Regions from separate parts of the Paenibacillus sp. JT31N7 genome, predicted to be linked through region 2. Evidence: riboswitches for the same ligand, from Rfam matches in the RefSeq annotation. Region 2 holds a riboswitch; each other region holds the start of a gene.
What was found. Region 2 has a riboswitch for cyclic di-AMP ahead of AC58P5_RS23695 (hypothetical protein). Riboswitches for the same ligand answer to the same signal wherever they lie in the genome.

Region 1 (4,543 bases), on a different contig from region 2:
CTGGCTTGACGAAGGGTTCACTTCCTACACGGAGGATAAGCTGATGGAACTGGAATACGGGACGAAGCCCAACCTTCCGGTCGAATCCAGTTACATCACCGCTCCGGCTGCTCTGCAGAAAAATGCGTGGGGTTACCGCAGCCACGGCGAATACGCCGACAACGTGTATACCCGCGCCAAGCTGGTTCTCAAGGAAATCGAGCACCGGGTCGGGCTTAACACGATGGACCGTATTATGAAAACATACTTCCAGCGTTGGAAATTCAAGCATCCGGGCACCCGCGATTTTCAAACGGTCGTGGAGGAAATCACCAAAACGAAATGGACGGAGTTTTTCGATCAGTATGTATACGGCAGCATGATGACCGACTATGCGGTCGATAACATCCGCATCCGCCAGGCGAACGAGTCGGGACAGACGTTGTACGAAAGCAGCGTGCTGGTCCGCAAGTTCGGAGGCAATGTACCGGCTGTGCCGATCCGGTTCCATTTTGCCGACGGCTCGGCGACAGAGAAGGTCTGGGACGGACAGGGCGAGCAGATCGAGTACAAGCTGACCCATAAATCCCCGGTGGATTGGGTTTCTCTGGACCCCGCATACACCATGAAGCTCGAAAACCGGCATATCAACAACTATATGAAAACCGAAGTCGACACCACGTGGAGAATCCGCTGGACCCTCGGCGTCGTCAAACTGCTGGAAACGCTGTTCGATACTGTAGCCTGGTGAGGTGATGAGATGCTCCGCTATCTTCGACAAGGCTTGACGGCCGCCCTCAAGCAGCCGTTCGCCGTTTGCGTGCTGTATGTGTACCAGTTTGCCTGGGGGATTCTGCTTTATAAATGGGTCCAATCCATTATCGTCCCCCTGCTCCACCGTTATCCGGCAAGCGATCAGCCCCAGAGCGCCATTCATTTGTTCGTGGCGGAAAGCCAGTTCCGACTTGTAAAAACGGATCTCATCCAGCCGTATCTCGAATGGTTTCTCATTCTGCTGGCCGTCCGGATGCTGATTAGTCCCATGCTGAACGCAGGCGTCCTGTACTCTCTGGAACACCGGCAGATGAATGCGGGTTACCGGTTTATGAAAGGAATACGCGAGCTTCTGCTGCCCTTCTTCCTCTATTATCTTCTTCAAACGGTCCTGGTGCTTGCTCCGCTCTACTGGCTGGCTCCCAAAGCACTTGCTTTGTTCAACGAAGCCTACGCATTCGAGCAGCTTCTCCTGTCCCTGCTTCCTTGGGCGGCTCTCTATGCCGTGTATGCCCTGCTCATTCAGCTTATCTTCCTGTTCCTGCAGTTCGGCCGGGCCTCCGAGGATCGACGTGGACTTCTCGCGGTGCTTCCGGTCGTGTTCCGCCAAGGCTTGCGGATCACGTGCAATGCCCTGCTGCTCATCCTGCTCGGCTTCCTTCTTGCCGTTGCGGCTACTACCGCATCCTATGTGTGGGCAGGCTTGACGGCCCTCATTATCCACCAGATATACCCCCTGGTCCGCACCTTTGTCAAAATGTGGTCCATCGCGGCGCAGCGTGAAATCTGGGAAAGCTACCGGACCTAGAAATGCCCGTTATTCTGCCCGTAAGCCGGGAGGCAAAACAGACGCGTCTCAATCGTCGGACCGTCTTATCAGCCGTTCTCTTTCCGGATGGTTCCGGCGCGATATCCGTCTCCCCCTGCCGTTCACCGGCCAGGGGGGTTTTTAGTTTCCATTTGCGTTTTTTTCAGCTATCATGGAAAGATAGAAGATAAAAGGAGGCATTACCGATGATATCCCCACGGACAAGCACCGTCGTGGCGGCAGTAATTGGCCTTTGTGTCGCCGCCGGGTCGTTCTTTTACGGACAGTCCGACGTTAAAGCCAAAGAGGTTGTGGCGATCGGTCACGACGTCCGCATTTCCAATCAGGCATTCGACAAAATGAAAGCCGAAGTCGACCTGGCCTTTCAAATGCAGGGCGCTCAAAACAATTTGACCAACGATCAGCTGCTCGATCTGATGCTTAAGGACGAGCTCTTCGTCCGTTACGGCCAGAAGCGCGGCGTCAAAGTCAAGGAAGCCGAAGTGAAGCAGGCTGTCGATCAGCAGCGCAAAGCGCTGGAAGCAGCCGGCCCCGAAGCGGCTCAGTTGAAAGAGATGCTCTACAAAAGCGCCGGCTTGACCGAAGCGACCTACTGGACCGATCCTAAAACCGTCAACCAGTACGCCAAATATCTCCTCCAGCAAAAAACGATCGAGTATCTCGTCAAAAAAGGCGAGCTGAAAACGCAGGAAGACCTCAACGCCCTGCAGGAAAAACTGCTTGCCGAAACGAAACCGGGGCTGCGCGTGAAGTTTCCGGATCAACCGAAGACTTAGATTGCCTCTAAGCTGAAAGACATGGAAAACCCGCCCTCTTTATACAAGAAGGCGGGTTTTTTGATCTATTTTTTGCCCTGAAATCCGACTAAATAACTGCTTTTGAAACTTTTTTGTAACTATTTTTAGTTTTTTGGAAGGAATTTCTGGACCTATGGCGAATATTTAGTGTCGAACAGAAAAAGATTGCCGAATTTCTTCTTAGACGAAAAGGAAGAGAACGGGGGATCCACTCTGGGTGAATTGATCTTGCAACAAAGGGATCATAGGGGACACCTTCTACCGAACCCTCCAGCTAACCTCGTAGGCACAGGAAGGAGCAACACAGTTGAAGAAAGTCTTGTTGTTTGTTTTGAGCTTGACCCTGTTTTTGAGTGTGGAAATCGGCAGCGCATCCGCGAAGTCGACGCTCAGCTCCACGATTGACGGATTGGTAGGGACGCCTTACAAGTATTCGGGCACATCGACCAGCGGTTTTGATTGCTCGGGCTTCACGTCCTACGTATTCGACCGGTTCGGCGTTGATCTGGCACGCACTTCAAAAGCACAGAACGGCCAAGGATCCTCGGTTGCGAAAAGCGATCTGAGACCGGGTGACCTGGTATTTTTTAACACCGACGGAAAAGGCATCTCCCATGTAGGTATTTACATCGGGAACAACAAGTTCGCCCACTCCGCCACGAACAAAGGTGTTACAAAGAGTGACTTGAGCGAATCTTACTATGCGAAACGATACGTTTCTGCACGCCGCGTTATCGGCGATGACCTTTTTAACAAGATCACTGCAGACTAGTAAGACGCACTCGTAATGGAACGCAGCATATACCCGAAAGGGAGCCCCGTAATCCAGGTTGCCGCCTGGCTTGCCGGGCTTCTTTTCATTTGCGCCGGTTTTCCTGTTACTATGAAGTTAGACGAAAAAGCAAGGAGCGTCCCTTCATTATGATCCTTTTTATTCATCGCAAAGATTTGCGGATTGATGACATGACTGCGTTTGATTACATTCACAGCTTGGGGCGTCCAAGCCTGCACATCCTGATTCTGGACCCTTTCCTTCTGCGCGACGGCCGGGAGCGGGAACACAGCGGAGTCAACTTCCTCCGTCACGTCTCCAGGCTGATCCGCGAATACCGGAAAGCGGGCGCGCATCTGGAGGTGCTTGCCGGCGAGCCTCATGCCGTGGTGGATCATCTGCTGGCCGAGCTCCCCATTGAAGAAATCGTCCTGCACGGCGACGTTACGCCCTATGCATTAGTACGTGACCGCAAACTGAAGGTTTCAGCTTCCGCCCGCGGCGTTCCGGTTACTACGCTGATCGACCATACTCTCGCCGATTTCGGGGATTTCCAGCACTTTGCGGAGCGCAGCACTCCTTACCAAGTATTTACCCCTTTTTATAAAAAATGGAACGCTTACATGCACCTTTTTTTCCGGCCGTCGTCGGCCGTCACCGTGCGCGATTTGCAGACACGGCCGCTGCCGGACCGCGAAGCCTGGTCCGCGCGATTTCCGCTTCCGCTGGACCCGGAAGCGGCCGGCACGGCGCCTGATCCCGCTCAGACTCTGAGCGGCTTTCTCGAAGGAGGTCTCCGCGCTTATGAAGCGCAAAGAGACCGGTACGCCTTCGAGACGACCAGCGGGATCAGCCGCCACCTGAACACCGGCGCGCTCTCCGTGCGCCGGGCGTATGAAGCCGCTCTCGGCAGCGAGCGGCACGAAGCCTGGACGCGCCAGCTGGCGTGGCGCGACTTCTACCTGTACCAGGCCGTCTATAACCCGGATTTCTTCGTCTACGAGAAGAAATTCGATTTCTCCGGCCTGGAGGACACGCTCTTCGAGCGGTGGTGCCGGGGGCAGACCGGCATTCCGGTCGTGGATGCGGCCATGGCGGAGCTGAACGCCACGGGGCACATGCCGAACCGGCTGCGGATGGTGACGGCCATGTTCCTGACCAAGAACCTGCGCTGTCCCTTCACGCTGGGTGAGCGGTATTTCCGGCGCAAGCTCGCCGATTACGACAACGTGCTCAACCGGGGCGGCTGGCTGTGGAGCGCTTCGCTCGGCTTCGACGCGTCTCCGTACTTCCGGGTGATGAACCCCGTCACGCAGTCGGAGACCCATGATCCGACGGGGATGTACATCCGGCGGTGGCTTCCCCGGCTCGCTCATCTGAGCGATAAGGAAA
Region 2 (4,543 bases):
GATGAACCGGGTCGTGGCCGGCATGGACAGATCCGGCAGGACGAAAATGATGCCGAGCGCGAGGCCGATGATCGTTCCGACTTTCAGGAACGTGCTGAGATAGTCGCGGGGAGCGAGAAGCAGCCAGACCGGCATGACGGAAGCGAAAAAGCCGTAGGCGATCATCATCAGAGCGATGGTTTCTCCGCTGAAGGAGAAGAGAGGGGCCAGCGCTGCGCTCTCGGCGACGAATTTGCCTCCGATGAGGGACAGAATCAGCAGAATGACGCCGATGAGGGACGCTTCCCCGACGCGGCCGGGCCGTATGTAGCGCATATACACGCCCATCAGGAGGGCGATCGGAATGGTGGCGGCAATCGTGAACATGCCCCACGGGCTGCCGATCAGCGCTTTGACGACGACGAGCCCGAGCACGGCGAGAAGAATGATCATAATGCCGAGAATGCCAAGCATGGCGATCGTACCCGTCACCTTGCCGATTTCATCCTTGATCATATCGCCGAGCGATTTACCGTTTCTGCGTGTTGAAGCGAAAAGAATGACGAAGTCCTGGACGGCGCCTCCCAGAATAACGCCGAGAATGATCCACAGCGTTCCGGGCAGATAGCCCATCTGGGCGGCAAGTACGGGCCCTACGAGGGGACCCGCGCCGGCAATGGCCGCGAAATGGTGCCCGAACAGCACCCATTTGTTCGTCGGCACATAGTCCTTGCCGTCGTTGTTCAGCTCTGCGGGTGTTTTCCGGTTGTCGTCGAGCACGAAGACTTTGCGGGCGAGAAAGCGGCTGTAGAACCGGTAGGCGACCGCATAACAGCTTACGGCTGCAATGACGAGCCAGGCGGCATTGATCGTTTCTCCGCGATTAAGTGCGACAAGCCCGAAAGCGAACGCGCCGACAATGGAAATCACCCCCCAGAGCAAGATTGATTTCCATCCGTTTTTCATAAATTTTCCTCCTAACTGGTTAATATGGGAACGTTTACAAGTAGTATAGCAGGTTTTTCCGTTGTGGGAAGAGGCTGGATGTCCAAACCGTTTTCAAAAACGCGAGATTTTCGACGCATTAACAAGCTAGCGCACAAAAAGAGGAAATGTAAGCGCATTAGGCGATTTCTTTGGCTTAAATCGGTTTAAAACCAATCTCCCCATATCTTTACAAAGCACGTACGGAGGTGTAATATTCATTCCATCAATTGAAAAAAACAGTTTCTTGCTTTCGCTGAATTTCCCCATCCGGGGAAGCGGGGGAACCATCGCAGCATTGATCCGGTGTGAGAGCCGGGGCCATGTCTGCAGGGGTGAATCCTGAAGCGCCGGAATCCATGGACCCGGCAGTCAGGTAGGGCGACTCTCACCGCCCGAATCCGACAGCTAACCTCGTAAGCGCATGAGTTCGGGAGGGGTTGAAGAAGCTTGTGATCGGCATCGACCACAGGGACTTCGTTTCGCTGTGGTTTTGTTATGTTCAAAAACATCCGAAAAAGAAAAATGTGCCAAATAAATGAACATGCGTTTTTATCGCTGAGTTTCCGTATGAAGCGGAAAACGGGGGAACCAACGAGGACCTGCAGGCCTAACGGCCCGGTCCTCATGGGGTGAATCCAGAAGCGGCATCCGTGCCGTCATGGTAGGGCGACTCTCACGCCCGAATCCGACAGCTAACCTCGTAAGCGTACCGAGAGAGGCGACTGCTATCGCGCTTCGGCTATAGTCTTTTTAGGCTGTGACCGTCAAGAAGCCGCGTGAAGAGTTCCTCTTCCGCAGGCTTCTTTTTTTGCTGCCCAAAACATGAAAGAGGGATAAAAAGTGGACGAGAGAAAGATCCAAACCTATACGTTGGTTTCCGCACCGAATGTCACCGGCGAGAACTTTATTAAACTGCTGAATATTTACCGCAGACCCTTCGCGGCGCTTGTAAACAACCCGGCGGAAGGACAGCGGATGAAGAAGCTGGGAGTCCGGCATATCGTGGAAGTGGATACCGTGCGCCACGAAGCCTGGGAAGTCCCCGGGCTTCCGGTCGGTGACGTTTATCTTTTCGAAGACAGCCTGCCGCTCTGCTGCCGGTATCTTCAGATGGTCCGCAGCTGGACAACCGGAACGATTTTCGTGGTGAAAACGAATGCCACACCGCGGTTGATTTATAAAGCGCTCGGCGCCGACCATGTGGTGCATACGAATACCCGTCAGGTCTCTTTCCTGCTTGGAGCAGCACCGGGCCAAGTGCCCGAAGAAGTTTTGCGCTAACGTTTAAATTCACTAACCGAACGATAATGAATGAACCTATAATATGAACCTTTAAATAGGAAAGAAAGGAGCCGACACGCATGACGGACCTTTATATGATTCTGCTGCTGGCAGTCGTTTATTTCATCTTTTACGGTTTTTTGATCTGGTGTGACCATGTGGTGGAAGGCTCGGAAGGCGGCCGTTCATGATGATTATCGCGCTTTTTACGGCTGGGCTTTTTCTGTATCTGATTTACGCGCTCATACATCCTGAGAAATTTTAAGGCGCCTTCGGGCAGCCGGTGAACTGCTTGCGCGGAGTTGTTTGAGGAGGATAGGAATCTATGGAGATCGTGCAAATTTTAATCGTAATCGCGGTCCTTTGCCTGCTGGTGAAACCGCTTGGAACTTATATCTATCATGTTTTTTCGAATGAGAAAAACCGGACGGACCAATGGTTCGGCTGGCTGGAGCGGCCCATTTACAAGCTTGCGGGCATCCGCAGCGAGAACGGCATGACGTGGAAAAGATATGCGGGCAGCCTCGTGCTGACCAACGTTGTGCTTGTGGCGGTCGGGTATTTGATCCTTCGCCTGCAGCATGCTCTTCCTTTGAACCCGAACGGGATCGACAATATGGAAGCGACGCTGTCGTTCAATACGATCATCAGCTTTATGACCAACACGAATCTGCAGCACTACAGCGGGGAAACGGGCTTGTCCTATTTCTCGCAGATGGCCGTCATTATGATGATGATGTTCACGTCCGCCGTAACGGGGATCGTGGTCGCGATTGCGTTTATCCGCGGGCTGACGTCTAAAGGCAACACCATCGGCAACTTTTTTGCGGATTTTGTAAAAGGACATACGCGTCTGCTGCTGCCGCTGGCTATCGTGGTTACGCTGCTGCTTGTCGGCCTGAAAGTGCCGCAAACGCTGGACCCGTCGCTGGCCGCAAAGCCGCTTGAAGGCGGAGAACAGCAAATCGCCATCGGACCGGTAGCGTCGCTTGTGTCCATCAAGCATTTGGGTACGAACGGGGGCGGCTTCTTCGGGGTGAATTCTTCCCATCCGTTTGAAAATCCGTCTCCGCTGACCAACGTAATCGAAATGCTGTCCATGTGGTGCATTCCGGCCTCCTTGACGTATACCTTCGGACGGTTTGCGAAGAACCGGAAGCAGGGCTGGGTCATTTTCACCGCGATGATGACTTTGTTCCTGGTCTTCCTGTCGGTCGCCTTCTTCTCGGAAAAGGCCGGCAACCCCGCCCTGAACGCCCTTGGCGCGGACTCGTCCATCGGCAGTATGGAGGGCAAAGAGGTGCGCTTCGGCATAGCGCAGTCCGCGTTGTTCACCACGGTAACGACGGCGGCGACGACGGGTACGGTCAACAATATGCACGATACGCTCACCCCGCTGGGCGGAATGGTTCCGCTGGCTCAAATGATGCTGAACTGCGTATTCGGCGGCGACGGAGTCGGACTGGTCAATATGCTCATGTACGCGATTCTGGCGGTCTTTCTGGCGGGCCTCATGGTCGGCCGGACGCCGGAATTTCTGGGTCGCAAAATCGAGTCCCGCGAGATGAAACTGATCGCCGTTGCGATTCTGGCGCATCCGCTTATCATTCTGGCTCCGACGGCGATCGCGTTTATGACGGAGCTTGGCAAAGGAGCCGTCACCAATCCGGGATTCCACGGAATCTCCCAGGTGCTGTACGAGTTCACGTCGTCGGCGGCCAACAACGGCTCCGGCTTCGAAGGACTTGCGGACAATACGCCGTTCTGGAACATTTCCACGGGAATTGTGATGCTGCTTGGCCGTTACGTGTCGATCATCGCCCTTCTGGGTGTGGCCGGCTCACTGGGCCGCAAGCAGTGGGTTCCGGAAACAATCGGTACGTTCCGTACGGATAATGCCTTGTTTACCGGAATCGTGGTAGGTACGGTCGTCATCATTGGGGCGCTCACCTTCCTGCCGGTAATCGCGCTCGGTCCGGTGGCCGAATATTTGACATTGCGTTAGAAACGATGGGGTGAAAACGGATGAGCTCAAATGCTTCTCAAACGAAACGAAAATCGATGCTGAGCGGAGACATCGTCACACAGGCGGTCGCGCAAAGCTTTCTTAAATTAAATCCGGTTACGATGATGAAAAATCCCGTTATGTTCGTGGTAGAAATCGGAACCTTCATGGTACTTCTGATGACGGTACTGCCGGGCTACTTCGGAACGCAGGACCGGATCGGTTTTAACTTGACCGTGTTTCTGATTTTGCTCTTCACGGTGCTGTTCGCCAACTTTGCCGAGGCGCTGG
Region 3 (4,543 bases), on a different contig from region 2:
GTCGGATAGGGCGTCAGCGTCTCCCGCAGGATGGGGAGCAGACGCTGGTCGATCTCCACTGCGACGACGCGGCCGGCTTCCTTCGCCAGCTGCTGGGTCAGAGCGCCGATTCCGGGCCCGATCTCCAGCGCCCCCTTCTCGGGAGTAAGCTCCGCCGCGGAAATGATATTGCGCAGAATGTTGCCGTCCGTAAGAAAGTTCTGTCCCAGACTTTTTTTGAGCACCAGATTGTGCCGGTTTAGAATATCTTTGGTGCGTTTGGGCGTTGCCACATCTTCAGAAGCAAAGGACGGGCCGCTGCCTTGTTCATTTAAGTTCATAGTCATCCTCCAAACTTCCGTTCCTGACGAAAGCTGCCTGTACGTAAATTATTGATCCGGACGGTCCAGCTGCTCTATGGCAGCCTCGAACTCTTCCCGGGAAATTTGAAAAGCGGCGCAGCGCTTGTAAAACTGCTTACCATTACAATACCCGATTCCGAGCTTTTTTCCTACTTCCAGCCGTCTGGCCGCGGCATCGGGATGAACAACGAGGCCGGCGGCAATCAGATCTTCCCATGTCAGCAAAGACACGACACCTTCATATTCGGTCTTTACGTTCGCCAGAGCGGACCGTATAGCCTCCGGTGTCGCGTTCTCGACTCCGATGTCGCCGCGCTTCTCCGCAAGTTCCTGGGGAAGAAAAGCGTGCTTGCAGCCGGGGACCTTGCCTGAAATGATTTTACGGATGCGCTCTCCCGCATGATCCGGATCCGTGAAGACAATGACCCCTCGGCGCTCCTGGGCCAGCCGGATGCGGTCCAGAATGGCCCGGTTGATTGCCGATCCTCCCGTTTCGATCGTATCCGCTTCAACCGCCCGCTTGATGGCGGTAGTATCGTCTTTTCCTTCGACAACAATGATTTCTTTGATCATCTTCTTTATCCTCTCTTAAGCGCACAAAAAGAAGAGGGTGTCCCTCTTCTTTTTGCATACAGTTTGTTACCGGTTTGTAAATCTTCGTTTCAGGTAACATGTTATCCTAATCTTGTGTCGGTTTATTCGGACCGATGACATAAACGGTATATCCCCGTTTCACACCGAAAGTCTTGGCATAACTCATGCTGTCGAAATATACGTCCATTTTCTGGCCTTTAATAGCACCGCCCGTATCTTCTGCACGGCGGTATCCGATGCCTTCAATGTACACCCACCAGCCTAACGGCACGACTGATGTATCTACGGCAATCGTCTGGCCTTGCACTGGTTTCGTTCCACTGGCGGTCCGGTTACCAACGCCCGGCTCTTGGGAAGAGTATGCGGTCAAGGTAACGTTCTTTAATATTTTCTTCGCGTCTATGTCGGTACCTGCTTTAGTTACCTGCTTAGGCTTAACCGGTTCGGATGCGGCTGCCACCGTAACGACCGGATTTTTTGTGCCTACAGCCACAATCTTATCCACACTGGCGTTTTTGACTGCTTGATCGATAACCTGCTCGGATACGAGTTTTCCGTTTTCGAAAATCTTCTCTTTCTTTTTGACCAATACGCCTTCCTGGCCTTCCTGTACGACCTGCTCTTTGCCTTTCAGCAGATCCTCATTGGATTTCTTGACCACACTGAATGCGATGGGCTCCGAAATTTCTTCCGTTTCTTTCTTCACCCGGACAACTTCGATAGCCGCATTGGCTGAAAGCTCCGTGTCTTTGGCCGGAGTCACTTTGTCGTGCTCTCCCAGCGAAATATTTGAATCTTGCAGAACTTCATCTACCGTTTTCGCAGTGGTATGCACAGTTTGTGTCTGCCCGTCGGCAGTTAGCTGCACGGGTGATGCATGATCGATGACAATCTTCTGACCGTCTTGAATCTTGCCGTCCAGCGGCATAGATATCTGATCGTGCTCACCGATTGTAATGGCTTGTTCATCCAGTAGGCGTTGCAGGACCCATTGTCTTGTTTCCACAACGGTTTCTCGTCCGTTTACCACCAATGATACGCTTTTACCAGCCGTACCGTATAACAACACCAAAAACATGAAAGTCAAAGCGAATGAAATGATAGCTGCAAGGATGATCATACGCAAGTTTTCATGCTTCCATCGCAATGCGAAGGACATGCTGGATGATCGCTTAACATGGGTCTCTGGTTGCGAGATATTGCCCACTTCTTCGGTCCTCCTTCAAAGCCTCGCCTCTGTGATACGCATGATGATTGGACGCGACTTAGGTTTATTTGGTGGTTCCTAACGGAACCCTTGCAATTGGCTACTTTCCCGCCGGCTGACCGGTTGCTCTCAGTCTCACGGGGTCTGCACCACCTCCGCTTGATGTTTACCTGTATGCGGGTCGGATACCCGTCCGATATGGAACAAAAAAGGCCATCGGAAAGAGAAAGCTTCCCGGTGGCCTGTGTGTGAGCGCGACTAAACAGAATGACACGACAGTTGGTTATCTCTCCCGGTACGCTTACGAGGTTAGCTGACGGATTCGGGCCGTGAGAGCTGCCCTACTCGCCGGCGGTGCTGCCTGCACCTGCCATTGAGATTCACCCCAAATTGTTTCCTGTTGTATCGGCCCAAAACTGTTCCGACCTTGACAGCGGTTCCCCCGTTTTCCTTTTACGGAAACTCAGCGTTAAAACTTGGCGTTTATTAAGTTATCATGAAAGTATATTACGCTCAAATATCCAACCTGTAAAGGGGTCATATTCCTTAAAAATAAGCAAATTTAACCAAACCAACGGCATTTATCTAATTATCTTGCAGTCGTTCTCCTTTTTTCTCCCGTTATCTCACTCCTAGTTTCCTCCATTTCCGCCGTTCCGCTTGGGCATTGGGCTTCCAGGCATTTTTTGACTATAATAAAAGATACGGCAATCAGCCCGAAATGGCCGAAAGCCGCAATAACCGATTGAAGAAAAGCAGGTGAAGGCATGGATCCAATTCTTCACATCTCCCGTCTCAGCGGAGGCTATCTGCCCGGAAAACCGATTCTCCGCGATCTCGATATTACAGTCGGACAAGGTGAAATGGTGGGTCTGATCGGACTCAACGGAGCGGGAAAAAGCACGACCATCAAACACATCCTCGGGCTCCTGAAGCCCCAGGAAGGCAGCGTCCGCATCCGTAACCGGACCCTGGAAGAAGACCCGCTGGGATACCGGTCCTCGTATTCTTTCGTACCGGAGTCTCCCGAATTGTACGACGATCTCACGATTGAAGAGCATTTGGAACTGACGGCGATGGCTTACGATATTCCGAAGGAAGTGTACCAGGAACGTTCCGGCCGCCTAATGAGCGAGTTCCAGATGGAGCCTAAGCGCAAAAGCTTCCCGGGCCAGCTTTCCAAAGGGATGAAGCAGAAAGTCATGATCATGAATGCGTTTCTTGTCGAGCCCGCGCTTTATGTCATTGACGAGCCGTTCCTGGGCCTTGACCCGCTGGCGATGCGTTCTCTTCTCGACATTATGGCGGACTTCAAGAGCCGGGGCGCCAGCTTCCTGATCTGTTCTCACATCCTCGCCACGATCGAAAGATACTGCGACCGGTTCGTCGTTCTCCATCAGGGACGGATTCTTGCCCAAGGCACGCTGGAGGAACTGAGACAACAAACCGGGCTGTCCGATGCGACGCTTGACGAGCTGTTCTATGAGCTGGTGCGGAGGAATCCGGCATGAACCACGAAGCAGCCGTTCACAGAGACGGTACGGCCGCAGCAGTCCGGCAGCTGTGGAAGCGGAGATTCGACCATTACCGGCAGGAAACGTCCCGCTACTGGGCTTATGTCGCAAGAAGCCAGTTTTTCGGTTTTCTTTTCCTGATTTTTATCGTTTCTTCTTATTATTACGCAAAAATACTTCAACAGCTTCCGACATCTTTTCCCTATATCTGGATCGTTCTGCTCGTGCTCGTTCCGGCTCTTGCAGCCGGCTCTGTGCGCACGCTCCTAAGGAATGCGGACCGGGTGTTTCTGCTTCCGCTGGAACCCGTTATGAACGTGTTCTTCCGGGCGGCCTTCCGCTACAGTTTAGGGATCCAGGCCGCACGCTCCCTCATTCTGATGCTGATTATTTGGCCTTTGTACAAACACTGCACGGGTACGGAAGGACAGCCTTTGTGGCTGATGGCGATTTTTGTTCTTCTAATAAAAATAGCCAACCTGCTCGGATCGTGGCAGGAAGGCCGTTTTTCATCTCCCGGATGGCGTCTGGTCTCGGCGGGTTACCGCTGGATCTTAAGCGCAGCCGTCGTATTCGCCTTGTTCGGAACGGGTCCGCTTCCGGGCGGGATCGTTCTATTGACTGGACTTGCCGTCTGGATAGCCGTGTACAGGCTTGGGCCCGGACGGCGGGCAATCGGCGTCGCCTGGGATTATCTCATCGACAACGAGCGCAAGCAGCAGTACCGGCTGTACTTGTTTTTTAGCGGCTTCGCCGATGTGCCCCAGCTACCTGTGCGGGTAAAACAGAGACGATGGCTGGCGGGCATTGCGGACCGGTATTCGTTCCGGTCTTCATCTCTTTATCTGTATCTCTTCACGAAGACGTTTGTCCGTTCGGAGCTGCTC

Region 1: it holds a riboswitch for cyclic di-AMP, as region 2 does, so the genes downstream of both, AC58P5_RS27455 (C40 family peptidase) here and AC58P5_RS23695 (hypothetical protein) in region 2, are expected to answer to the same signal.
Region 3: it holds a riboswitch for cyclic di-AMP, as region 2 does, so the genes downstream of both, AC58P5_RS26860 (resuscitation-promoting factor) here and AC58P5_RS23695 (hypothetical protein) in region 2, are expected to answer to the same signal.

Annotation. Positions count from the first base shown of each region.
Region 1 is NZ_JCAUAT010000013.1:25,798-30,340, forward strand. Features, by position in the region: gene AC58P5_RS27440 (M1 family metallopeptidase) at 1-730, shown strand, start outside; gene AC58P5_RS27445 (hypothetical protein) at 740-1,561, shown strand; gene AC58P5_RS27450 (SurA N-terminal domain-containing protein) at 1,768-2,358, shown strand; cyclic di-AMP (ydaO/yuaA leader) riboswitch at 2,536-2,683, shown strand; gene AC58P5_RS27455 (C40 family peptidase) at 2,687-3,151, shown strand; gene AC58P5_RS27460 (cryptochrome/photolyase family protein) at 3,301-4,543, shown strand, end outside.
Region 2 is NZ_JCAUAT010000007.1:63,292-67,834, reverse strand. Features, by position in the region: gene AC58P5_RS23700 (carbon starvation CstA family protein) at 1-945, opposite strand, end outside; cyclic di-AMP (ydaO/yuaA leader) riboswitch at 1,208-1,401, shown strand; cyclic di-AMP (ydaO/yuaA leader) riboswitch at 1,510-1,689, shown strand; gene AC58P5_RS23695 (hypothetical protein) at 1,807-2,247, shown strand; gene kdpF (K(+)-transporting ATPase subunit F) at 2,435-2,512, shown strand; gene kdpA (potassium-transporting ATPase subunit KdpA) at 2,573-4,252, shown strand; gene kdpB (potassium-transporting ATPase subunit KdpB) at 4,273-4,543, shown strand, end outside.
Region 3 is NZ_JCAUAT010000011.1:46,994-51,536, forward strand. Features, by position in the region: gene rsmA (16S rRNA (adenine(1518)-N(6)/adenine(1519)-N(6))-dimethyltransferase RsmA) at 1-320, opposite strand, end outside; gene rnmV (ribonuclease M5) at 369-914, opposite strand; gene AC58P5_RS26860 (resuscitation-promoting factor) at 1,021-2,142, opposite strand; cyclic di-AMP (ydaO/yuaA leader) riboswitch at 2,427-2,621, opposite strand; gene AC58P5_RS26865 (ABC transporter ATP-binding protein) at 2,910-3,653, shown strand; gene AC58P5_RS26870 (ABC transporter permease) at 3,650-4,543, shown strand, end outside.